DNA from 4 places in the Micromonospora kangleipakensis genome. Region 1 is predicted to be linked to each of the others. Evidence: riboswitches for the same ligand, from Rfam matches in the RefSeq annotation. Region 1 holds a riboswitch; each other region holds the start of a gene.

Region 1 (5,781 bases):
ACGGAGGCGACGAACAGGCTGACGTGGCGGATACCCAGCTCGGCACACCAGCCCAGCACCTCGTGGATGTGCTCCGCGCCGTACCGGTGGCCCAGCCCGGGGTCGTCGAAGCCCATCTGCCTGGCCCACCGGCGGTTCCCGTCCATCACCATCGCGACGTGGCGCGGCAGCGACGTGTGGGCCAACTGGGCGCGGAGACGGCGGGCGTAGAGCCGATAGGCCGCGCGGCGGACGGGCTGCATCATGATCAGATCAAACCACCGCGGCGAGCCCCCTACCGGCCCGCGGGTCAGTGGTACGGGTCGAGGAGGGCCAGGACGGCCTCCGGGTCCTCGACGTGGGCGTTGTGCCCGAGGCCGGGCAGGGTGGCCACCGGGACGCCGAACTCCTTGAGCTGGGCATCGGTCACCATCGGATCCTGCTCGCCCCGGGCGAGCAACACCGGCACGTCGGTCGCCGCGAGCAGGGCCGCCAGCTTCGGCTCCCCCACCCCGAACGCGGCCGGGTCCATCGCCAGCCGCCAGCGGCCGTCCTCCCGGCGCAGCCCGGCGTCGACCACCGGATGGTCCGGGGCGAAGAGGCCGGCGAGGCCGGAGACGCGCAGGTAACGGCGGGCGGCCTCGTCCCGGCTGGCTAACCAGGTGACCGGCCGCTCGGCCAACTCCCGGGCCTTGTCCAGCTCGGCGGGTGACCAGACCGCCTTGATGCCGAGCCCGACCACCGCGTCGACGGGCAGGCCGAGCTGCCGCGCGGCCAGCGCCAACGCCACCACCCCGCCGAGCGAGTGCCCGAGCACCACGAGGCGGTCCCGCGGCCCCAGCCGGTCGGCGACCGGCCCAAGGCCCGCCACCACCCGTTGGGCCAGCGCCGCGAAGGTGTACGCCGGTAGCGGCGGCGACCAACCGTGCCCGGCCAGGTCGGGGGCGAGCCAGCGCCCCGCCCAGCGGCGCTCCAGCAGCGGCGCCCAGGGCAGCCACACCTCGCCGGTGGCGCCCAGGCCGTGCAGCAGCAGCAGCTGGCGGGTACCCGTCTCGTCGCCCATACGGCGCAGTGTGCCACCGGTCGGACACCAGGCGCGAGAGCCGGCGGCGGCCCGGTGCGTCGGGCATACGACGTCGGGCACCGGCTCAGAGAGCCGGTGCCCGACGGGTGACGCGGAGTGGATCAGGCGGAGTAGCCGCGGGTGGACATCCAGTTCGCCAGGTCGATGGTGGTGACCCAGTACGCCGGGTATGCCGGGTTCGCCGAGTCGGCGATCCGCACGGTCCGGCCGTCGTTCTTGTAGCCGACCACGGCGATGTAGTGGCCGCCCGGGAAGGAGTGCCAACCGCCGTCGGTGTCGGTGGCGTCGCCCGCGATGTTGGCGACGACGCCCCGCCCGTCGGTGATCGCCTTCACCACGTCGGCCTGCAGCTGGTCCATCTGTGCGGGGGTGGCCGCGCCCGGGATCATGTGCGTCCGGTACGGGTTGCCCTTGACCATCTGGTTCAGCCCTCGGGTGGTGTCCTCGGCCGAGTTGGTGCCCATCTCGGTGGTGCCGAGCGGGCCGGCCAGCGCGTCCTGGGTCGTCTCGATGCCGGTCGCGCTGAGCGCGTTCCGGACCGCGGCCGGGCCGCAGTTGTAGTAGTAGAGCTGCGCCTCGTAGTTGTAGTCCAGGACCTTGGTCGACGGCGGCTTCGGCGCCGCCTTGCGGGTCAGGTCCGGGTCCGGCTTCGCCGAGGTCGCCTTCGGCGACGGCTTGGCGCTGGGCGAGGTCGACGGGACGGCGGCGATCCGCTCCTGGCTGCGGGTGGCCACGTCGCCGAGGCGCGGGGCCAGCTCCGCGACGGCGGCGGCGGTCTCCTGGCGGACCGGCGCGTCGCCGGTGCCGGTGAGCAGGGCGCCGGTGCCGGAGGCCAGCACGAGGGCGGCGGCGGAGCCGGCGACGATCTGGTACGGGCGCTCGGTGGCGAGGCGCCGCAGCTGCCGCTTCAGGGTGTGCTTCACGTTGGTCCTCCACGGGGCGGGAGCGGCGCACGCCGGCCCGACGCGCGGAGTTCACGCGCGATGACAGGTCGTGGGCGGGGGTGGCCGCGGAAACGGGGGGCGCGCCCGGGTCAACCGGGCGGCAGGGCGGATACCGGAATCGGCTCACCGGTCAGGCGAGCGACGGCACCGCGGCGCCGTGGAGGCGGGGGGACGAACGAGGGGTGGGATCAGGTTGCACGAGGATGGAACTCCTTCCGACACCGCCTACCGGGTTAGCTGACGGATTCGGGCGGGAAGATCGCCCTACCGCGAGCCGTGGCTCGCGGATTCACCCCGGACGTGCACTGGGTCCCCGGTTCGTGAGATCACGATTGAGCGGGTCGGCGCGGCGTCGCCTCTTGCGATCGGAAACCGCACCGGACGCGATGACACTACCGGCGGGTACCCGCCCTGCCAAGCGCTCCTAGCTGCGTAAACCTCGGTCACCATTACTGTGACCGGAACAGCCCGTCACTGACGTCACTCAATGGGACGAGCAGTTATGAGGGAACCGCCGGGCGACAATCGGACATCGGGTGGCGAGCGGCCGGAAATTGCGGTGCTCGATCACCCCGACTGACCCCGATGACCGTTTCCCGATTCGCGTGACCAGGCTCACCGAATTCAGGTCACAATTCAGCCAACCCGCGCCGGGCGCCAGCGCGCCGGCCGGGCCGGGGCGGCGCCGGTCGCCACCGGGGCGAGGGTCTGGGTGGGCGCCTCCGCGCGGCGTCCCGGGACCGGGCCGGGGCGCAGCGCCGCCGCGGCGGCGTACGCCTCCACGGCCAGCGCCCGGGCCGCCTCGGCGGCCAGCTCCGCGTCCCCCCAGGCCCGCTGCTCCCGCTCGGTCGCCGCGCGGTAGCCGGCCAGCCGGCCGTCGCGGACCACCCGGGCGAGGACGATCTCCTGCTCGGCCGGGTGCCGGCGCGGGTCCCACCCGTTCCGGTGCGCGAGGACGTCGGCGAGCTGCCGCGCCGACAGGTCGCCCCGCCAGTGCGCCGCCATCGCGGCGTGGCGCAGCCACCGTTCCCGGGCGGCGTACTCCGTCGGCGTCCGCGGGGTACGCGGCGCGGGCAGCACGGCGGCGCCGGCGAGCCGACGGGCGGCGCTCTCCGCCTCGTCGTACGCCCGCCAGGCCCCGTCGACCTCGTCGTGGGCGCGCAGCCACTGCTCCCGCCGTCGGCGCGCGGTCTGCGCGGCCCCGGCGGCGGCCACCGCCACCTCGTCGGCGTACCGCCGCAGATCGGCGAGGCGGGCCGCCTCCTCGGCGGCCGGGTCGGGGACCGGCTCGGCGTCGGACGGTGCGTCCCGCTCCGGGCGGGCGACCAGCACGGCGAGCACGGCCAGGGCGAGCAGGAGCAGGGCCGACCAGATGGCGGCGGCCTGCGGAACCTCGATCAGGAACTGGTAGAGAACGGTCTGCATGATCGGCACCTCACGGGAGCGATGTGGCGGAGGAGAGGTCCGCACGCCCCGGTGCGGCGGGGCGCGACCGGAACGGGCGCCACCGGGCCGCCGTCGGGCGGGGTGCGGGGGTGAGGTTCGGTGGAGAGCGGCTGCGGGCGTGGTCCGCGGAGGGTCAGCGGGCGGGCGGGGCCCGGGAGCCGAGGGCCGCCGGGACGGTCCCGCCCGGGGCGCGGTCCGCGGCGGCCGCGACGATCACGGCCCGCGGAGCTGCCGCCGGGGAGCCGACGCCGACCGGCTGGGCCTGCTGGCCCGTCCCGGCCACGAGGTCGCCACCGGCCGCGCCGACCGACCCCCGCACGGCACGCCCCCGGTCGGCGGTCGCTCCAGGCATTACGCGGCCCGCGTCGAGGACAGCAGAGCCGTTCGTGACCCGGCCCGGGTCGAGTGCGGCTGCGCCGATCAGGGCGGGGCCCGCGGCCCCGGACTGGTCATCGGGCTCGGGAACGGCGCGGGCCCCGACGCGGAGGGCCGGTGCGGCCGCCGACCGGGAGGCTTCCGGGGCGGCGGGGGTGAACGCCTCGACCGGGGCCGCCTGGGCGGCGGCGGCCGCCCCGACGGGCAGGGTGGCGGCGCCGAGCGAGCAGGCGACCACGACGGCGAGACTGGCCAGCATGCGGGCGGTCCAGCGCGCCACCCACCACATGGGACAGGTGAGCGCGACCGGGAGCACGGTCCCACGCTACCGCCGACGGCACCCCGCCGCATCGCCGCCGGGCGTGTCGCCCCGCTCCGGATCGCGGCACCGACCAGGGTGGACACAGCGCGGCAGCGCATCCACGCCAGCACCACGACAGGCCCGGCGAGCTGGTGACGAAGACGAGTCACCGGCGCCTCGCCCGCCGGTCGGCTCAGGCCGGGTCGCGCCGCCCGGCGTACTCGATCGGTCTGGCCTGCCCGGCGCGGGCGGCGGCGGGTCCGACCTGGCCCGGCACGGCGGCGGCCGGGGCGGTCCGCGCGCGGGCCCGGCGGGGCGGTCCCAGCCGGCGCATCATCGGCGTCTCGACGTACCGGTGCAGGGCGCCGGCGAGCACCAGGTTCACCAGCAGGAAGCCGAGCACGGCGAGGGGGCCCCACCAGCCGCGCAGACCGACACCCCAGTGGCCGGTCAGCCGGAGCACGGTGACCATCACGAAGACGTGCACCAGGTAGAAGGCGAAGGAGACCTCACCGAGCCAGACCATCGGCCGGGACCGCCACGGGGTCCGCCGGCCGCGCACGTCCGCGTCGGCCGCGGCCGTGATGACCAGCAGGTACGCCACGGCAAGCAGGCCCGCCCAGAGCTCCGACCGGATCCACTGCGCGGCCACCGCCCAGGTGGCCACGAAGAGCAGGCTGGCGGCGGTCAGGCCCGGCCCCCGCCAGCGCCCCCGGCGCATCAGCTCGGCGGCGGCCACGCCCATCCAGAACTCCAGGGACCGCACCAACGGGAAGACCTGGGTGAACCACCACCGGCTCTCCTCGGGCAGCAGGCGCTGCCCGGGCCAGAGCGCGACGATCAGCAGCGGCGCGGCGACCACCACCGCCCACAGCGCTGCGGGGCGCAGCCGGCGCAGCACCGGCAGCACGAACGGCAGGCAGAGGTAGAAGAAGAGCTCGCAGGAGAGCGACCAGCTGACCGTGTTGACGCTGTAGAAATAGCCGGGGGTGGGGTTCCAGGCTTGTACCAGGGCCAGGTTGCCGAGCGCCGCCCAGACGTTGACCGGGTCGGCGAACCAGAGCCCGACGAGGAGCACCACCCCGAACATCAGCAGATGGTTCGGGTAGATCTTGGCGAGCCGGCGGCGCAGGAAGGTCCTCCGGCGCTCGCCGTCCCGGTACGACCAGACCAGCACGAATCCACTGAGGATGAAGAAGAACTCCACGCCGGAGAGGCCGAGGGTGAACAGCCAGTCGACGACCGCCTTGTAGTCCGGCTCGGCCACGATCCGCATGGTGCCGACGTGGAAGCCGAAGACCAGCAGGGCGGCCACCCAGCGCAGCCCGGTCAGGGACGGCAGCCGGCCGGCGATCGCGGGAGTCGGGGCGGCGGCGGTGGTCGGGGCGCCGGTCATGCGGGGGAACCGACCGTCACCAGGGTCACCAGCACGCGCGTCTCCTCCTCGGCGGGGTCGTCGACGGGCGGACCACCGGGACCACCCACGACGGCGCCCAGGGTCGACGCCGCCGCCGGGCACCCTACCGGTTGGTACCTCCGACCGCCTCCGGGCCGACCTGGCGGTCGGCACGCGGGATGTTCGTGGACCCGTGGACCTGGATGGAGTACCTCTCCGGGTTCGACTTCGCCTTCGGCACCCGGATCCACGGCAC
Region 2 (5,781 bases), 3.4 Mb from region 1:
GGCTGCTCGCCGCCCTGATGCTGGTCGAGGCGGTCACCGCGTTCGGCACCGGCTCGCTGGCCCTGCTCTCGGACGCCGGGCACATGTTCACCGACGTGCTGGGCATCGGCATGGCCCTCGCCGCGATCACCGCCACCCGACGCGCCGACACCGACCCGCAGCGCACCTTCGGGCTCTACCGGCTGGAGGTGCTGGCCGCCCTGGCCAACGCGGTGCTGCTCGGCGCGGTCGCGGTCTACGTGCTGGTCGAGGCGGTACGCCGGTTCGGCGAGCCGCCGGAGGTGCTGGCCGGTCCCATGCTCGCGGTGGCGGTGCTCGGCCTGCTGGCCAACATCGCCGCCTTCGCCCTGCTGCGCAGCGGGGCGGAGGAGAGCATCAACCTGCGCGGGGCGTACCTGGAGGTGCTGGGCGACCTGCTCGGCTCGCTCGGGGTGATCGGCGCCGCGCTGGTCATCGCGCTCACCGACTGGTGGTGGGCGGACCCTCTCGTCGCCGTCGCGATCGGGCTGTTCATCCTGCCCCGCACCTGGCGGCTGGGGCGCGCCGCGGTGCGCATCCTGGTGCAGGCCGCCCCGGAGCACCTCCAGGTGACCGCGGTGCACGACCGGCTGGCCGCGGTGCCCGGCGTGGCGGAGGTGCACGACCTGCACGTCTGGACGCTGACCTCGGGGATGGATGTGGCCTCCGCGCACCTGACCATGTGCCCGGGCGCCGAGGTGGGCGAAGTGCTGGCCGCCGCTCGGGCCGCCCTGCACGAGGACTTCCGGATCGATCACGCCACGTTGCAGATCGAGCCCGGAGCGTCAGCCGGGGCCTGTGGTGCAGTCGAGTGGTAATTAGGGCAAACTTAAATCAGTGCGGGTATTGTGCACCTGTGCCGGTTTTGCCCTCGTTCGTGCCCGTAGCTCACCGGGCCGGGCCGGGGCACCACCGGTAGGCTCGGCCCCGGCCTCCGCCAGGCGGCGCCCTCCGGCGCCTGCGGTGGCCGCCGCCTAATCGCCGCCTGCGGCGAACCGGGGAACCATGTTCGTGGGGTGCATCCGCGCCAGCGGTAGGGATCTTCCGTCCCGAACCCGTCAGCTAACCCGGTCGGCGGCTGACGGAAGGAAACCCTGAATGCCAGCAGTGGCACCTGTGAAACGGACGGCCGCCCGGTTGGCGGCCCTGCTCGTGGCGACGCTCGCGCTCGGCCTCGCGACCGCGCCGGTCGGCCCCGCCGGGGCGGCGCCCCCGGCCGGCCTGCTCGCCGCCGCCCCCGGCGACGACGACGAGGGCGGCACCCCGGCCCTGCGCGCCCAGCTCGACGCGGCCAGCAAGGGCTGGCTGGAGGCGAAGACGGCGCTGGCCCGCTCGGTCGGTCGGCAGCAGCAGCTCACCAACCAGCTCACCACGATCAACGCCGAGCTGAGCGTCCGCGACACCAAGGTCGGCGAGATCGCCGGGGTCGCGTACCGGACCGGACGGCTCGGCACCGCGGCGGCGCTGCTCGCCAGCGACAGCCCGGAAGGCTTCATGGACCGCGCCGCCGCGCTGGGCCAGGTCGCCGCCCACGAGGACCGGGCGCTGCGCGACCTGATCGAGACCCGGGACCGGGCGACATCGACCCGGACGGCGCTGAACGCCGAGATCCAGGAACAGCGCAAGCAGGTCGCGGTGATGGCCAAGCGCAAGCAGCAGGCCGAACGCGCGCTGGAGGTGGCGAACGACCGCGCCGAGAGCGCCCGCGACAGTGGCGGCACGGTCCGGGGCACCTCCACCGCGAACGCCGACCCGGCACCGCGCAACGCCGACGGCTCCTGGCCGCCCGAGTCGTGCAGCGTCAACGACCCCACCCCGGCCGACGGCTGCATCACCCCGCGCACGCTGCACGCGCTCAACGAGGCCAAGTCGGCCGGGTTCACCCGGTACGTCTCCTGTTACCGACCCAGCGGGTCGGGCGAGCACCCCAAGGGCCGGGCGTGCGACTTCGCCGCGCAGTCCGACGGCTTCGGCGGGGTCGCCAGCGGCGGCGACCGGACGTACGGCAACAACCTGGCGGCCTACTTCGTCCGCAACTCCGACGCGCTGGCCGTGCTCTACGTGATCTGGTTCAAGCAGATCTGGCTGCCGAGCAGCGGCTGGAAGTCGTACAGCGGCGGCAACGGCGACCCGTCCAGCGACCACACCAACCACGTGCACCTGTCGGTCTACTGAGCCGAGGGGGTGATCCGTCGCCGGACGGGTCACCCCCGCTACGCCCGTCGACGTACGCGGAATGTCGCCCCCGGCCCCACGACGCGACCGGCCCGCCGGACCAGCATCGACGGCATGAGCCGACTCTCCCCCGCCGTCCGCAAGGCCCTGCTGACCCTGCACCTGGTCACCTCGCTGGGCTGGCTCGGCGCGGACCTGGTGCTGCTCACCCTGGGCGTCGCCGGGCTGCGCGGCGCCGACCCCGCGGTGGTCTACCCCACCGCGGGGCTCGTCGTCACGTACCTCTTCGCACCGCTGAGCGTGGTGGTCTGGCTGGTCGGGGTGGCGAGTTCCCTGCTCACCCCGTGGGGGCTGCTGCGCTGGCGCTGGGTGCTGGTCAAGTTCGTGCTCACCACGGTGCTGCTCGGTCTGGTCCTGCTGCTGCTGACGCCCCGGATCCGGCAGCTCGGCGAGCTGGGCGCCGCCGCCTCCACCCACTACCGGGTGGACCTGGTCGTCGCCCCGGCCATCTCCAGCACGCTGCTGCTGGTGGCCACCGTGCTCTCCACGTACAAGCCGTGGGGCCGGCTACGCCCCGCCACCCCGGCCCGCCGCCGCCCGGTGGCCGTCGCGCCCCGGTCCTGACCGGACACCGGTCAGCTGGCGGCTGGCGCGTCCGGACCGCGGTCCAGCACCGCGCCGAGCCGGCTGGCGAGCCCGAGGTGGGCCGCCCGGGCCTGCCGGAAGGCGTACCCGAACAGGGGCGCCGGCGCGGCGAGGGTGATCTCGACGTCGATCCGCGTCACGCCGCCCGGCTCGTCCCGCAGCCGGGTGTGGTTGCGCACGGTGGTGGCCGGGCGCTGCCGGGCCACCGTCACCACCTCGTCCTCGGTGGCGATCAGCACGTCGGCCTGGTAGGTGACCGGGAAGCGCAGCGGCCCGACCGCCAGCCGGTCGGTGATCGCGTAGCTGGCCAGCGCGCCCGGGCGGGGCGGCAGCCGGCGCACGCCGACGATCAGCGGGTGCAGCTCGCCCTGGCGGGTCAGGTCGCCGAGGAGCGCGACCGCCTCGGCCCGGGAACACCGGGCCTGCACGGTGTAGCTGAACGTGTCGCGGCTGAGCACACCGTCCCCCTCGCCGTCGGCGGTCCGCCCGATCGTCCCGTACGGCGGGCGGGCTGGCAACGCCTCGGCATGACGCGGGGCCGGCGGGGAATCCGGACGCCCGGCGGGACGAGGAGGTGGCGCGGATGGACGGGTACGGCGGATGAGCGGACACGTGATGGTCTTCGCGCCGACGCCCCGGCTCACCGTGACCGTCGACCAGCCGGCCGACCACCCCGAGCTGCACCTGCACCCCGGCGGGCAGGGGGTCTGGCAGGCCCGGATGATCATGTCGCTCGGGGTGGAGGTGGTGCTCTGCGCCAGCCTCGGCGGCGAGATCGGCCAGGTGCTGGAGCCGCTGCTGGTCAGCGAGGGCGTCGACCTCAAGGCGGTGGTCCGCGACTCGGGCGGCAGCGGCGGGTACGTGCACGATCGGCGGGGCGGCACCCGGCAGGAGATCGTCGACGTGCCGGGCCACCCGCTCAGCCGGCACGAGCTGGACGAGCTCTACAACCTGGCCCTCGGCGAGGGGTTGCGGGCCCCGGTCAGTGTGCTCAGCGGCCCGAACGACCCGACGCTGGTCCCGGCCGACCTCTACCGGCGCGTCGCCGCCGACCTGGGCGCCAACGGCAGCCGGGTGGTGGTGGACCTGGCCGGCGAGCATCTCACCGCGGTGCTGGCCAGCGGCGTCTTCTTCCTCAAGGTCAGCCACGAGGAGCTGATCGTCGACGGGCGGGCCGAGGGCGACGACGAGGAGCAGCTCACCCGGGCGATGTACGACCTGCACTCCACCGGCGCCGAGAACGTCGTGGTGAGCCGCGCCGAGGAGCCGGCGCTGGCCCTGGTCGACGGGGAGGTCTTCGAGGTGGAGATGCCCCGCCTGCAGGCGACCGACCCACGCGGCGCGGGCGACTCGATGACCGCCGGGGTGGCCGCCGTGACGGCCAGCGGCGGTGACGTGCGCACCGCGATCCGTACCGGCGCCGCGGCCGGGGCCCTGAACGTGACCCGGCACGGGCCCGGCACCGGGCGGCTGGACTCGATCACCGGGCTGGTGGAGCGGGTCCGGCTGGTGCCGGCGGGCACCCGGCCGCAGGAGCGGACCACCCCCGACGAGCTGGCCGAGCGGGCGGCCGAACGATGACGCTGCGGGTGTTGGTGACCAACGACGACGGCATCGCCGCGCCCGGCATCGGCTGGCTGGCCCGGGCCGCGGTGGACCGCGGGCTGGACGTGGTGGTCGCCGCGCCGCTGGAGGAGGCGAGCGGCGCCAGCGCCGCGATGACCGCGGTGGAGCGGGAGGGGCACGTGGTGGTCCGCGAGCACCCGCTGCCGGAGCTGCCCGACGTGCCGGCGTACGGGGTGGGCGGCTCACCCGGTTTCATCGCGCTGATCGCGGTGCACGGCGCGTTCGGGCCGCCGCCGACGGTGGTGCTCTCCGGGATCAACCGGGGCGCGAACGCCGGCCGCGCGGTGCTGCACTCGGGCACCGTGGGCGCCGCGTTCACCGCCGCTGCGAACGGCTGCCGGGCGATGGCGGTCTCCCTGGATGTGCTCTCCGTCGGGGAGGCCACCGCGGCCAGCGGCGGCGCCGCGGTGGCCGCCGCCGCCCGGGTACGCGACGCGGAGCGGCACTGGTCCACCGCCGCCCGGGTCGCCCTCGACCTGCTGCCCCGGCTGCTGGCCGGGCCGGTGGAGAGCGTGCTCAACGTCAACGCGCCCGACCTGCCGCACGGCCGGCTGCGCGGGGTCCGGAAGGGAACCCTGGCCAGCTTCGGTCAGGTGCAGATGACGGTCGCCGAGTCGGGACACGGCTTCGTCCGCACCTCGCTGGAGGAGCCCGGCCAGGCCGTCCAGCCCGGCACCGACCTGGCCCTGCTCGCCGACGGGTACGCCTCGGTCACCGCCGTGCGGGCCGTGACGGAGGTCTCCGACGTCGACCTCTCCGGCCTCGGCGCACCCGAGGACCGACCCCCGGCCGGCGGCCGGCGGGAGTCGTGATCGATCGGAGCGGCCTCAGGCGCCGGGGAGCACCTCGCGGGTCGCGGTGCCGGCGAAGTAGGGCTCGGGTGCGCCGAAGAGGCCGAGCAGGCCGGTGACCCAGAGCTGCCGGTGCACGAACCGGCTCGGCTCGGTCACGATCAGCTTCACGCCGCTGACCTCGGCGGTCTGGAAGCCCGCGACCATCGCGCTGATGCCCACGGAGTCGATGAAGGTGACCAACCGCATGTTCAGCTCGATCCGGGACGGGCGGCCCTTCGCGAGCACCTCCGCGATCGCCTCGCGGACCTCGTAGGCGGTGTCGACGTCGATTTCACCTCGCGGGGCGATCTGGATGACACCACCCGGCAGCATCGACTTCACGATCGACAGGCTCACGCGAGCACCTCCACTCGCCCATGACGGGCGCCTCATCAGTACGCGGGCCGCGACCGAGAGTATTCCTCCGACGGCCTCGGTCGCCACCCCTCGGGATGAGCAATTCGCGGACCGGGCACACCTGGGC
Region 3 (5,781 bases), 960 kb from region 1:
GGTCGGGTGAGCCTGGTCCCGCTGCGGGACCTGGTCACGATGGGGCCGGTCGGGATCGTCGGCAACCTGCTGATCTTCGCGGCGCTGGGGTTCTTCGCTCCGATGCGTTTCGCGGCGCTGGCGTCCGTGCCGCGGATCCTGGCGCTCGGGGCAGGCTGCTCGGTCCTGGTCGAAACCGCACAGTACGTCCTGCGGCTGGACCGGGTGTCCTCCGTGGATGACGTACTGGTCAACGCCGCCGGCGCCGTGCTGGCCGCGCTGGCGTCGCGCCACTGGTGGCGCACTACGGCGGAGGTGCCTTCGGACCAGCCTCGCCCCGCGCTGGCACCGGCAGACTGAGTCGCGTGTCCGGTGTGCATAGGTCGGCGATATTTTGTGCTGACAATAGGCTTCAGGCATGCGCGTACTGATCGTGGAGGACGAGCCCTACCTGGCCGAAGCCGTCCGTGACGGTCTGCGGCTGGAGGCGATTGCCGCCGACATCGCCGGCGACGGCGACTCCGCCTTGGAACTGCTCAGCGTCAACTCCTACGACCTCGCGGTCCTCGACCGCGACATTCCCGGCCCCTCCGGCGACGAGGTCGCCCGGCGCATCGTCGCCTCCGGCAGCGGCATCCCGATCCTCATGCTCACCGCTGCCGACCGGATCGACGACAAGGCTTCCGGGTTCGAGCTCGGCGCCGACGACTACCTCACCAAACCGTTCGAGCTGCGGGAACTCGTCCTGCGGCTGAGGGCGCTCGACCGCAGACGCGCGTACGCCCGGCCCCCGGTCCGCGAGATCGCGGGCCTGCGGCTCGACCCCTTCCGCCGGGAGGTCTTCCGCGACGAACGCTACGTCGCACTCACCCGCAAACAGTTCGCCGTGCTGGAAGTCCTCGTCGCCGCCGAGGGCGGGATCGTCAGCGCCGAAGAGTTGCTGGAACGAGCCTGGGACGAGAACGTCAACCCCCTCACCAACGCCGTGCGCATCACCGTCTCCGCACTGCGCAAACGGCTCGGCGAACCGTGGATCATCGCCACCGTGCCCGGCGTCGGCTACCGGATCGACACGGGTATGAACACCATCGCCCCTGGCAGGGACACCACCGCCCCCGGCAGTACGCATGCATAGACGCCCAGGGCTCAGCGCCCGACTGAAACTCACCCTCAGCTACGCCGGGTTCCTCGCCGTCGCCGGCGCCCTCCTGCTCGCCGTGGTGTGGGGGTTCCTGCTGCGCTACGTACCCGACACCTCCCAGGGCCTTCTCGGGATCTCGCCCAACCGCTACCTTCTTGTGCACACCTTCGCCCCCGCCGCGGCCGTAGCGATGGTCTTCCTGCTCATGTTCGGGCTCGTCGGGGGATGGATCCTCGCCGGCCGGATGCTCGCACCACTCACACAGATCACGGATGCGGCACGGATGGCCGGGAGGGGGTCGCTGTCCCACCGGATCCGTATGAAGGGCCGCCAGGACGAATTCCGTGAGCTCTCCGACGCGTTCGACTCGATGCTCGAACAACTCGAGTCCCACGTCGCCGAGCAGCAGAGGTTCGCCGCGAACGCCTCCCACGAACTGCGCACCCCGCTGGCGATCTCGCGGACGCTCCTCGACGTCGCCCGCCAGGACCCCACGCGGGACCGGGACGAACTCATCGAACGCCTGCACACCGTCAATCAGCGGGCGATCGATCTCACCGAGGCCCTCCTGCTGCTCAGCCGCGGCGACCGCGGAAACTTCACTTGCGAGAGCGTCGACCTCTCCCTCATCGCCGAAGAAGCCGCCGAAACGCTGCTTCCCCTCGCCGAACAGCGCCGGATCACGCTGGACGTCACCGGCGGGGCGGCCCGGACCAGCGGCTCCGCCGAGCTCCTGTTGCGGATGGTGACGAACCTTGTCCAGAACGCCATCGTCCACAACCTCCCCGCCGACGGCACCGTAACGGTCCACACCGAGGCGCACGGCGACACAAGCGTGCTGCGGCTCGGGAACACGGGTCGCCGGCTCCCACCGGAACTGGTACCGACCCTCACCGAACCCTTCCAGCGCGGAACGGAACGCGTACGCACCGACGAACACCCCGGCGTCGGCCTCGGCCTGGCCATCGTGCACAGCATCGTCCGCGCCCACGACGGGACCCTCGACCTCGTCCCCAGCCCCAACGGCGGTCTTTTCGTCACGGTCCGGCTGCCCAGCACGCCCTAGGCATCGTCCCCGATCGGGCTGCCAGCGGATCTGCCAGCGGGCGTCCGGCTCGCGCAGACAGGCGGCCCAGAATCGGGAGCCGGGCAGGGCGGCCCAGCCTGCCGGCGCGTAGCGGGACAGGACCCGGCGTCGAGGGCGGCCGGGGCGCCGAGCGCTGCCGCCATCCACCGGGCGGGGATCTGGTTGCGCTGTGCCAGGCGCAACAACCACCCGTCGACCGCTTCACCGTCATGGATGCCGACCGACATCCACGGCGACATGACCTTGAGAAAGCGTCATCGAGGTTGAGAACCTACAGCGGCTCGGGACCGGACGGTCACCCGGGGCGGCGAGCACCGCTGTAAGACATATTCGCCAGCTGGGCCATTCGGACCACGTCCCCGGTATGCGGGGCGTGGACGATCAGTCCATTGCCGACGTAGATACCCATGTGATGGTGATCGGAATAGAAGAAGACGAGGTCACCCGTGCGAAGGTTTGCTCTGCTCACCGCCACACCCGCGGTCCATTGAGAGCCTGTGTAATGGTCCAGCTGCACCCCGGCGGAAGCCCACGCGTACTGGGTCAGGCCGGAGCAGTCGAACGAGTCCGGACCGTTGGCCGCCCACACGTACGGCTTGCCGATCTGCTTGCACGCGGTCTTCGCCGCGACGCCGCCGCTTCCCGTGATGGGGACGGCGGGACACTGCCCACCGATGAACAGCGAACTGGTCGACGTGATGGGCGAGGTGCTGCTCGCGGTGGCGGCTGTCTGCGCGGCGGCTGCGGCTCTGGCCGCCGCGGCGTCCGCGGCCGCCTTGGCCGCTGCGGCCGCCTCCGTGGCGGCGATCTGTCGGTGTAGCGCATCCAGCCGCTTGATCTCGGCGTCGATGGCCTTCTTGCGAGCCGCCAACTGGGCCTGCTGGCGCTGCTGTATCGCGATCAGCGCGTCAACCTTCTCCTTGTCGGCGTCGTAGCTCGCCTGCTGGGCCGACAGCCGGGTGATCTGTCGCTGCTCCGAATCTGCCACCCGATTCACGAGCGCGAGCTGATCTCCCAACGCTGCCGGCGACGAGCCGCGGGACAGCAGGGCGTTGAATGTGGAAAGCGACCTTTCCTGCTTGTAGTACCCCGCCAGAATCTCCTGGACCCGGGTCCTGCTGGCCTCCACCGACTTGCCGAGTGGCTCGATCCTCCGGCTCAGTTCGGCCGATCTCCGCTGGTTCGCGGCCAGGTCCGACCGGACCTTGTTGTATTGCTCGATGACGGGTTCGAGCTTTTGCCACGCCGCGTCGATCTGCTGCTGTACATCGGCGGCGGACGGTGCCGCATGGGCGGGGGCCGCCGGCCCGACGGCCACCATGGCCGCCGCCGCGGCCGCGGCCGCGGCCGCGAGGATTCTGGTGAGCAGACGCGATCCGGCAGGCCGGGTGCGCACGGGTGACAACGGCCTCGGCTCCTTCCACTCGAGGCCGACGCACCGCACGGTGCACCGACCTCGACCGCCTACCGGGTTAGCTGACGGGTTCGGGCGTGGAAGGCGCCCTACCGCTGATGCGGATTCACCCCGAAACCTGCGGTGGTTCCCCGGCTCGCCTGGCGACGCCAGTGACGTCCAGCGACTCGGCGGTGGCCGTCCCGGGGCACTCCAGGTGGAGACCGACATCCGGAACGGACGCTGACCAACATTAGTGAGGACGGCCAGAAGAAATCAACGAGCCGGTGACGCCAATTCGCTGCGCTGTCAAGCGGGCACATTGGGTGCCGGAATTATGCGTACGTAAGGTTCCGCTAATCGGATTCTTAATCTCCCCTAATCTTGACCTTCAACCTGCGCGCTATTTTTCTTCGGCAACCCTCAGGTGACGCTTAACCGTTTTCCCAACGTCATGGCGGCTCCAGCCGACGTTGCGACAGCCCGGGCCGCCTCTGCCGGTAGGGTCGGCCGTCATGCGGATGGTCTACACCTCAGCACCGGACCACGTGTTCATTCCCGCCCGCCAGCGGCTGCTGCGACGCTTCGGCCGTTGGGCGCGGCGGCACCACCAGCCGGTCGACGAGTTCGTCCTCGAGTCGCTGCTCGACTACCGCTGGGCCGACGGTGACGGCCTGCTCGGGCGGTGGCAGCCCGAGGACCTGGAAGAGGCGCTGCTCGACTGGTTTCCCCGCCAGGTGACGCTGTCGCCGGAGCAGTGGGCCGCCGTCACTCCGACCGTACGCGTGTTCGTCGACTTCCTCTTCGACCAGGACCTCGCCGACCGACGCTGCGCCGACCGGCACCTGCTGCACGTCGCCCTGGACAAGCTCGCCGCGCCGTTCGCCGACGCGATGGCGGACCAGAGCCGGTACGGGCTGGCGAAGTTCTGGGCCACCCGGATGCTCCACGAGGGGGTCGACCCGACCGATCAGGTGGCCGCCGAGCGGTTCATCGCCGACCTGCACGCCGGCCGGATCGCCGTCGACGAGAACCTGCTGCACCAGGTGATGGCCAACCATCTGCTCGGCGAGGATCCCGACCGGCACCCGCCAATGCCGCTGGTGGCCGTGCCCGACGACGACACCCTGCGCGGACTGGCCGCCGAGTCCCTCGTCGTACTCCGGCTGCAGGAACTCGTGCGGTGGCTCGGTGACGGGCGGACCCTCACCACCACCGGTCGCCTGCGGCTGGCCGACGCGCGGGAACTCGTCGCGCTGCTGGAAACCGGCGACGTCATTGACCCCGTGATCGGCGACCGGGTCTTCAAGACCCGCACCAGCGACGAGCTGTACGGGCTCACCGTGCTCGTCGCCTGGGCCCGGGCGGCCCGCGTCGTACGGATGGTGAAGGGGCGGCTGGTGCCGGTCAAGAGCGCGGCGAAGGTGCTGGCAGACCCGCTCGCCCTGGCCCGGCGGGCCTTCAGCGGACTGTTCGAGCTCGGCGAGGCGGTCTGCGGCGCCGGGTGGGCCGAGTCGGTGCTGCGGTGGCGGTTCGACGATGCGGTGTTCGCCGTGCCCATGGCGCTGCTCATCGCACCCGACCCGGTCGAAACCGACGAGCTGCGGCAGCTCGCGTACCAGGCGGCATGCGACGGCCTGGGATTCGGCCCGGGCAGCGACGAGCAGGAGCGGGGCTGGCGCCAGCTGGCCGACAACGACACGGACCGCCTGCTCGACCAGCTGGCCGGGCTCGGCGCGATCGAGCGGGACGGCACTGTTGCCTCACTGACGCCCTTGGGTGTCGGGCTGTTCGCCGGGCACCTGCGTGAGCTGGGCGTGACCCTGCCGACCATCGACGAGCTGCTGGACGAGACCGCGGAGGTGGTGGTCGCCACCGCCACCGGGAGCCCGCCGGAGACCGCCGCCGCCCTCATGCACGACTGGTGCGCACGCAACCCCGCCGGCTCGATCCAGTTGCGCGCACTGGCCGAGCGCACCGACGACCCCGAGCATCGCCGGCTCGCCCTGGCGGCGACAGCGCCGTTGAACCGCCTTACCTGACCCGGTCGGTGAGGAACTCCTCCCAGGTCCGGCGGCCCACGGCCTGCTCCGGCGCCAGGTTCGCCCCGTCCCGGAACGCCCGGGCCGCCTTACCCGGCACCGGCAACGGCACGACGATCCCGCGCCGCCGAGCAGCGCG
Region 4 (5,781 bases), 2.2 Mb from region 1:
GAGTCCGCGCTCGCCATGAACCGGGTCGGCGACCTGGCCTCCCGCTACTACATGCGGGGCCCGTCCCAGGAGGTCGGCGCCCTGCTGGTCGACGCCAAGCCCGGGACGCTCGCCGAGCAGCTCACCATCCTCGACCGGCTGGCCGCCCAGCAGCGCAAGCAGGTCGCCGGGATCCTCGCCATCCGCGACAAGTACAACCGCGAGAAGCAGAAGCTCGACGCGCTGATCGCCACCCAGGTCAAGCAGGAAGCCGAGCTGAGGGCGAAGAAGAAGCAGATCGACGCCGAGATCAAGCGCCTCACCGCCTCGCTGCCGAAGACCACCGTGAAGGTGGCGGGCTGCCCGACCATCAACGGCGTGGTCAGCAGCGCCGCGCAGACCGCCATCCGGGTCGCCTGCCAGCAGGTCGGTGACCCGTACGTCTGGGGCGCCACCGGCCCGAACTCGTTCGACTGCTCCGGCCTCACCCAGTACGCCTACAAGGCGGCGGGCATCTACCTCACCCACTTCACCGGAGCCCAGTGGAACGAGGGCCGAGCGGTCTCCCGCTCCGACGCCCGCCCCGGTGATCTGGTCTTCTTCTACAGCGACCTGCACCACGTCGGCCTCTACCTCGGCAACGGCCTGATGGTGCACGCGCCCCGGACCGGCAAGCCGGTCCAGGTGACGCAGGTCAACTACATGCCGGTGGCCGGCTACCGCCGGGTCACCTGATCCGATCCGACGACGAAGGCCCCCGGTCGAGCTGACCGGGGGCCTTCGTCGTGGATGCGATGACTACTGCGGCGCGCCCACCGCGGCCGGCAGGATCAGCACGTCGTCCAGGTTCGCGAACATCACCCGGTGGCCGAACTGGATCTGCACGTACCGGTTCTCGCCCCGGACCACCGTCCGGTCGCCGGGGGCGGAGCCGTCAAAGGAGACCGCCCGGTAGTACTCGCCCGGCAGGACGCCGCCGAGCGCGTACCGCTGGCCCGCCGGGAAGGTGTACTGCAACGGCGAGATCGACTGGTACGGGATGGTGGCCGGGTAGGCCGCCTGCTCCGGGTAGGCCCGCCCGTACACCGGGATGGTGGCCCTGCCCGGCTTCGGGGTCACCACGAAGCCCTGCGCCCACTTCGCCGTCGGCGCCGAGGCCGGGTTGAGGAACCAGGCCTTCTGGCCGAGGTACCAGATCGCGGTCCAGTCACCCTGGACGTCCGCCAGGGCGTACGTCTGACCGGCCGAGGCGCGGGCGCCGTGGTCGGAGACGTACATGGTGTCCGGCGTGCCGTTCGGCCGCAGGCCGCGGTCGTTGACCAGCGGGGCGTCCGGGCTCGGCGCGGTGCGCAGGATGACCGAGGAGGAGGCGCGCAGCGGGCACGGCACGGCCGGCGGCACCGGCTTCGGCACGCCCGGCGGCTGCTGGTTGCAGCCGATGAAGGCCGGCTGGTTGGTGGCGTAGTCCGGGTCGATGGTGACCAGGCCGGTCTGCGGCGTGCCGGTCGAGTGGAACGGCGCCTTCATCAGGTCGAAGTAGTGCGACCAGTCCCAGTACGGGCCCGGGTCCCAGTGCATCCCGGCCACGTTGCCGGCAACGGTGCCGGGGACGTTGTCGTGGCCGAGGATGTGCTGCCGGCCAGCGGGATCTGGAACCGCAGCGCCAGGTGCCGGACCAGCTTGGCCGAGGTCCGGTACATCGCCTCGGTGTACCAGGTGCCGTGGCCGGCGAAGCCCTCGTGCTCGATGCCGATGGACTTGGCGTTGACGTACCAGTTGCCGGCGTGCCAGCCGACGTCCTTCGCCTTGATGTGCTGGGCCACGTAGCCGTCCACCGAGCGCAGCGTGTAGTGCCAGCCCAGGTAGGTCTTGGTCTGCACCAGCTTCACGCTCGGGCCGAAGTAGCCCTCGGTGTCGTGGATGACGATGTACTCGATCTTCTGCTGGGCCGGCCGGTCGCCGAGGTCGTGGTTGCCGTAGTCGCCCGGGTTCGGGCCGTACTTCTCGTACGGCGCGGGGATCCACTCACAGGCCAGGCGGACCGGGCATTCCAGGCCGTCGGGCCGCTCGGCGCGGCGCAGCCCGAGCCGGTGCAGCCCGGACTCGTCGGGGGTCACCTCCCGGGCGGCGAGGGTGACCCGCTGGCCGTCGTCGGTGGTCCGGGCGGCACCGACGCTGATCTGGTCGTACACCTCGTCGGCGAAGGCCGCCGCGGCGTCCTCGGTGTCCGCGCCGGAGTACCGGGCCACCGCGCCGTACCAGGCCGCCGGGTCGCTGCCGGCGCCGACCGGCGCGGCCAGTTCCCGCTGGTACGACGCGAGCAGCGCCGCCCCGCCGCGGATGTTGGCGGTGGCGTCGGTGCGCAACGTCTCCTCGGGTACGCCGGTGAGCGCGGCGGCGGCGTCGAGGGTCTGCAGGGACGCCCGTGGCAGCAGGTCCCCGGTCGGCTCGGCCGCCACGGTGGAATCGACGACCAGGGGCCGGGACTCGTCGCCCCGGGGGTCCTCGTTCTCGTCGACGTGCGAGCCGGAGGGCGTGGCGGCGACCTGGTCGGCGTCGGTCAGGTGCATCGGCCCGTAGCCGCCGCTGGTGCTGGGCTGGCCGGGGTGGGTGTCCCAGCGGGACTCCAGGTACGACACGCCGAGCAGGACGCTCTCCGGCACGCCGTATTCGGCCGCGGCCGCGGCGTACTGCTGCTGACGGTCGGTGGGTTCGGTCGGTCCGGCGGTGAGGGGTTCCGCGGCGACCGGTCCGGTGGAGAGGAGCGCGGTGGCCGCCGCCATGGCGGCGGCGAGCAGGATCCGGCCGCGTGGCGGCGAGGGTGGGCGGTGCATGGAACCTCCCGGTCAGGTGGGGGTAACTGCGTGCTCACCCTCGCCCCGGAGGCAGTCTCGGGTCAATACTTACCTGTAAACGATGTTCGATGAAAGTTTTCTTCAGCCGGTTCTCGCCGGATCCGAACTTCGGGTACGGAGTGTCACGGCGTCGCGGGTTGCGGATCAATAACAGCCATCTCTACTCTGGTCAATCGTCGGCCGGTGTGTGCACCGTCCAACCCGGGTGGTGACGGTCCGACACCGCCGAGTCGCCTCCGGGCGAGCCGGGGACCCAGGTAACCGGGGTGAATCCGCAGCACTGCGGTAGGGCGGCTCCCTTCCCGTCCGAACCCGTCAGCTAACCCGGTAGGCGGTCAGCGAAGAAGGAGTACGGAAGCCCGGTGGCACACCATGCCCCGCGGCGACCGTCGGTCCGGTCGGTCGACCGGATGACGGCTGCGCCGCGTCCACGCTGGTCCCGCTTCACCACCGCACTCGCCGCCCTGGCCGGCACCGCCGTCATCCTGACCGGCGGCGCCACGGCGGCCCACGCCGAACCGACGGTCGCCGAGATCGAGCGCCAGATCGACCAGGACTGGAACAAGCTCGAACCGATCATCGAGCAGCACAACGCCACTCGCCAGGACCTAGCCGTCAAGCGGAAGCAGGCGGCGGCCCTGGCCAAGCAGATCACCCCGTTGCAGCTCCAGGTCGACCTCGCCATGGGCCAGGTCGGCGGTCTCGCCGCCGACGCGTACAAGGGCGACAACCTGTCGACCGTGAACGCGCTGCTGGGCAGCCGGTCGCCGAGCGACGTGGTCGCCGGCCTCGAACTGCTTGACCGCTTCGCCCACCGTCAGCAGCAGCAGGTGCGCAACGTCGTCGTACTCCGCGACCAGCTGGCCGCCAAGAAGAAGCCGCTGGACGAGATGGTCGCCCAGCTGACCCGGACCGAGGCCCAGCTCGCGGCGAAGAAGAAGCAGATCAACGCCGAGATCGCCCGCCTCGACAAGCTCCGGCTGAAGGTCTACGGCAGCGGCGGCGGCGGTCCGCTGCGGCCCGCGCCCTGTCCGTCCGGCTATCCGGGCGGCCCCGCCGGAATCGCGGTCAAGTTCGCCTGCGCCCAGATCGGCAAGATCTACGTCTGGGGCGCCGCCGGCCCGGACCACTACGACTGCTCCGGCCTGACCATGGCCGCCTGGGCCAAGGCCGGCGTCTCGCTGCCGCACAACGCCCGCCAGCAGCACGACGTCACCCGCCGGGTGAGCCGGAGCGAGCTGCGCGCCGGGGACCTCGTCTTCTACTACAGCGACCTGCACCACGTCGCCATGTACGTCGGCGGCGGCTGGGTGGTGCACGCCTCCCAGTCCGGCAAGCCGATCACGATGAAACGCGTCGACGACGGCCAGATCAACAGCTACGGCCGACCGGGCTGATCCACCGGAAGGGGCTCCCGCGTGGCGGGGGCCCCCTTCCGCCGTCAGCGGATCGGCCAGGTGCGCCAGAGATGCCATGCGGGCTTGGCTGTCACTGGTGGCGGTGGTCATCGTGCCTCTCACCTGCGGCGGGAGTGGTGAGGCGTGGGGGACATCGGTGGCCGGTCGCGAACCTGTGACGGCCTGGAGACGGCCTGGCGGTCGCGGAAACCGAACGCCAGGCCTGCTCCGCTGACCGGAATCGAAGCGCACTGTCAGCTTGGGCAAGATCGGCTCGAAGGGTCGCGTTCCGCCTGTTCGTCGCGCTCTCAGGTGGTGGGGTTGACTGTGGCGTGTCGACGTAGAAGCCGGCGCGCAGTCGCACGAGATAACCCCGGCGACGTCGGTGGTCATTTCCGCAATGATGGCCGACATGGACGTAGACGAGGTCGAGGTTGTCGTCGCCCATAACGAGCGCGCGACCCTGCGCGTCGGCGACGTGTTCGTGAAGATCGACGCTGATCAGACCCGCACCGACGTCGAGGTCGAGGCGATGGCGATGGCGCCGGTCCCAACCCCGGAGATCCTGTGGCGGAAGCCGCCCGTACTCGCGCTCGCCGCTCTCCCGGGGACGGCACTCGGCCACCTCGGCGAGCCATCTACCGCTTCGTCGGCCGCGTGGGCCGCGGCGGGTGCCGCCGCCCGGATGCTGCACGACGCGCCGCTGCCGCCATGGCCCGGTCGGAGCCTCGACGAGCTCGCATCGCGCCTCGCCGATGAGTGCGAGTGGCTCGTCGCCAACGACGTCCTTCCCGCCGACGTGGTCACACGCAACCGCCGGCTCGCCGAGACTGCGCTCCGGCCGTGGACACCGGTGTTCATCCACGGCGACCTGCAGGTCGACCACGTCTTCGTCGCCGGTGACGAGGTCACCGGCGTCGTCGACTGGTCCGAGGCGTCCCAGGGCGACGCGCTCTTCGACCTCGCCGTCCTCACGCTCGGACACAAGGAGCACCTTGGCGACGTCGTCGCCGGCTACGGCACCGACGTCGACCGCGACCTCATCCGCGCATGGTGGTCGTTGCGATGCCTGACTAACGTACGCTGGCTGGCCGAGCACGGCTACGGCTCGCCGGACGAGTTCCCCGAGGTCGCCGTGCTGCGATCCCGGCCGTAAGGCTGCAATAGCCCGCCTGCTACGAGTGCCCGTTCTGCCGCGATCGCCGGGCCATCTCCCGAAACCCGTCGTCTTCCCGGCCGCCGAGGTCATGGTCCTGGTGAACATGAGGTGGTGGCCGAACACCCGCGGACATATCGGGTTGGGGCACCGCCCCGATGTGCCGTTGGAGGACAGGGCGAACGTTGCCTGACGCGGCAGGAGACGCTCCAACCACGCTCGCGGTCGTTGTCATGTTCGCGTGGGTCGCCTACCGCATGGTGCGGCCGAGAACTCGCATCAATCGAATACGCAGTCCTACCGGTCCCGTAGATGGCCCGGCCGGTCCTCTGATCCGTAGCCTCGGCGGCGTCGTGTCCGCTGTCACCTCATGGAATCGGCAGGCCCCAGCTCA

Evidence for each region. Region 1 has a riboswitch for cyclic di-AMP ahead of EV384_RS14860 (C39 family peptidase). Riboswitches for the same ligand answer to the same signal wherever they lie in the genome.
Region 2: it holds a riboswitch for cyclic di-AMP, as region 1 does, so the genes downstream of both, EV384_RS30630 (coiled-coil domain-containing protein) here and EV384_RS14860 (C39 family peptidase) in region 1, are expected to answer to the same signal.
Region 3: it holds a riboswitch for cyclic di-AMP, as region 1 does, so the genes downstream of both, EV384_RS10335 (C40 family peptidase) here and EV384_RS14860 (C39 family peptidase) in region 1, are expected to answer to the same signal.
Region 4: it holds a riboswitch for cyclic di-AMP, as region 1 does, so the genes downstream of both, EV384_RS04375 (C40 family peptidase) here and EV384_RS14860 (C39 family peptidase) in region 1, are expected to answer to the same signal.

What each region holds. Positions count from the first base shown of each region.
Region 1 is NZ_SHLD01000001.1:3,085,168-3,090,948, reverse strand. It holds gene uppS (polyprenyl diphosphate synthase) at 1-245, opposite strand, end outside; gene EV384_RS14865 (alpha/beta fold hydrolase) at 290-1,042, opposite strand; gene EV384_RS14860 (C39 family peptidase) at 1,165-1,986, opposite strand; cyclic di-AMP (ydaO/yuaA leader) riboswitch at 2,215-2,356, opposite strand; gene EV384_RS14855 (hypothetical protein) at 2,644-3,435, opposite strand; gene EV384_RS34805 (hypothetical protein) at 3,587-4,144, opposite strand; gene EV384_RS14845 (acyltransferase family protein) at 4,323-5,525, opposite strand; gene EV384_RS37245 (hypothetical protein) at 5,650-5,781, opposite strand, start outside.
Region 2 is NZ_SHLD01000001.1:6,438,530-6,444,310, forward strand. It holds gene EV384_RS30625 (cation diffusion facilitator family transporter) at 1-836, shown strand, start outside; cyclic di-AMP (ydaO/yuaA leader) riboswitch at 980-1,111, shown strand; gene EV384_RS30630 (coiled-coil domain-containing protein) at 1,117-2,193, shown strand; gene EV384_RS30635 (hypothetical protein) at 2,308-2,817, shown strand; gene EV384_RS30640 (SRPBCC family protein) at 2,829-3,356, opposite strand; gene EV384_RS30645 (1-phosphofructokinase family hexose kinase) at 3,439-4,419, shown strand; gene surE (5'/3'-nucleotidase SurE) at 4,416-5,276, shown strand; gene EV384_RS30655 (STAS domain-containing protein) at 5,292-5,630, opposite strand.
Region 3 is NZ_SHLD01000001.1:2,122,404-2,128,184, forward strand. It holds gene EV384_RS10320 (VanZ family protein) at 1-339, shown strand, start outside; gene EV384_RS10325 (response regulator transcription factor) at 398-1,114, shown strand; gene EV384_RS10330 (sensor histidine kinase) at 1,107-2,186, shown strand; gene EV384_RS10335 (C40 family peptidase) at 2,503-3,603, opposite strand; cyclic di-AMP (ydaO/yuaA leader) riboswitch at 3,654-3,804, opposite strand; gene EV384_RS10340 (hypothetical protein) at 4,116-5,642, shown strand; gene EV384_RS10345 (SDR family oxidoreductase) at 5,635-5,781, opposite strand, start outside.
Region 4 is NZ_SHLD01000001.1:903,355-909,135, forward strand. It holds gene EV384_RS04365 (C40 family peptidase) at 1-714, shown strand, start outside; gene EV384_RS35775 (hypothetical protein) at 778-1,557, opposite strand; gene EV384_RS35780 (N-acetylmuramoyl-L-alanine amidase) at 1,506-2,813, opposite strand; cyclic di-AMP (ydaO/yuaA leader) riboswitch at 3,048-3,183, shown strand; gene EV384_RS04375 (C40 family peptidase) at 3,245-4,231, shown strand; gene EV384_RS04380 (phosphotransferase family protein) at 4,644-5,387, shown strand.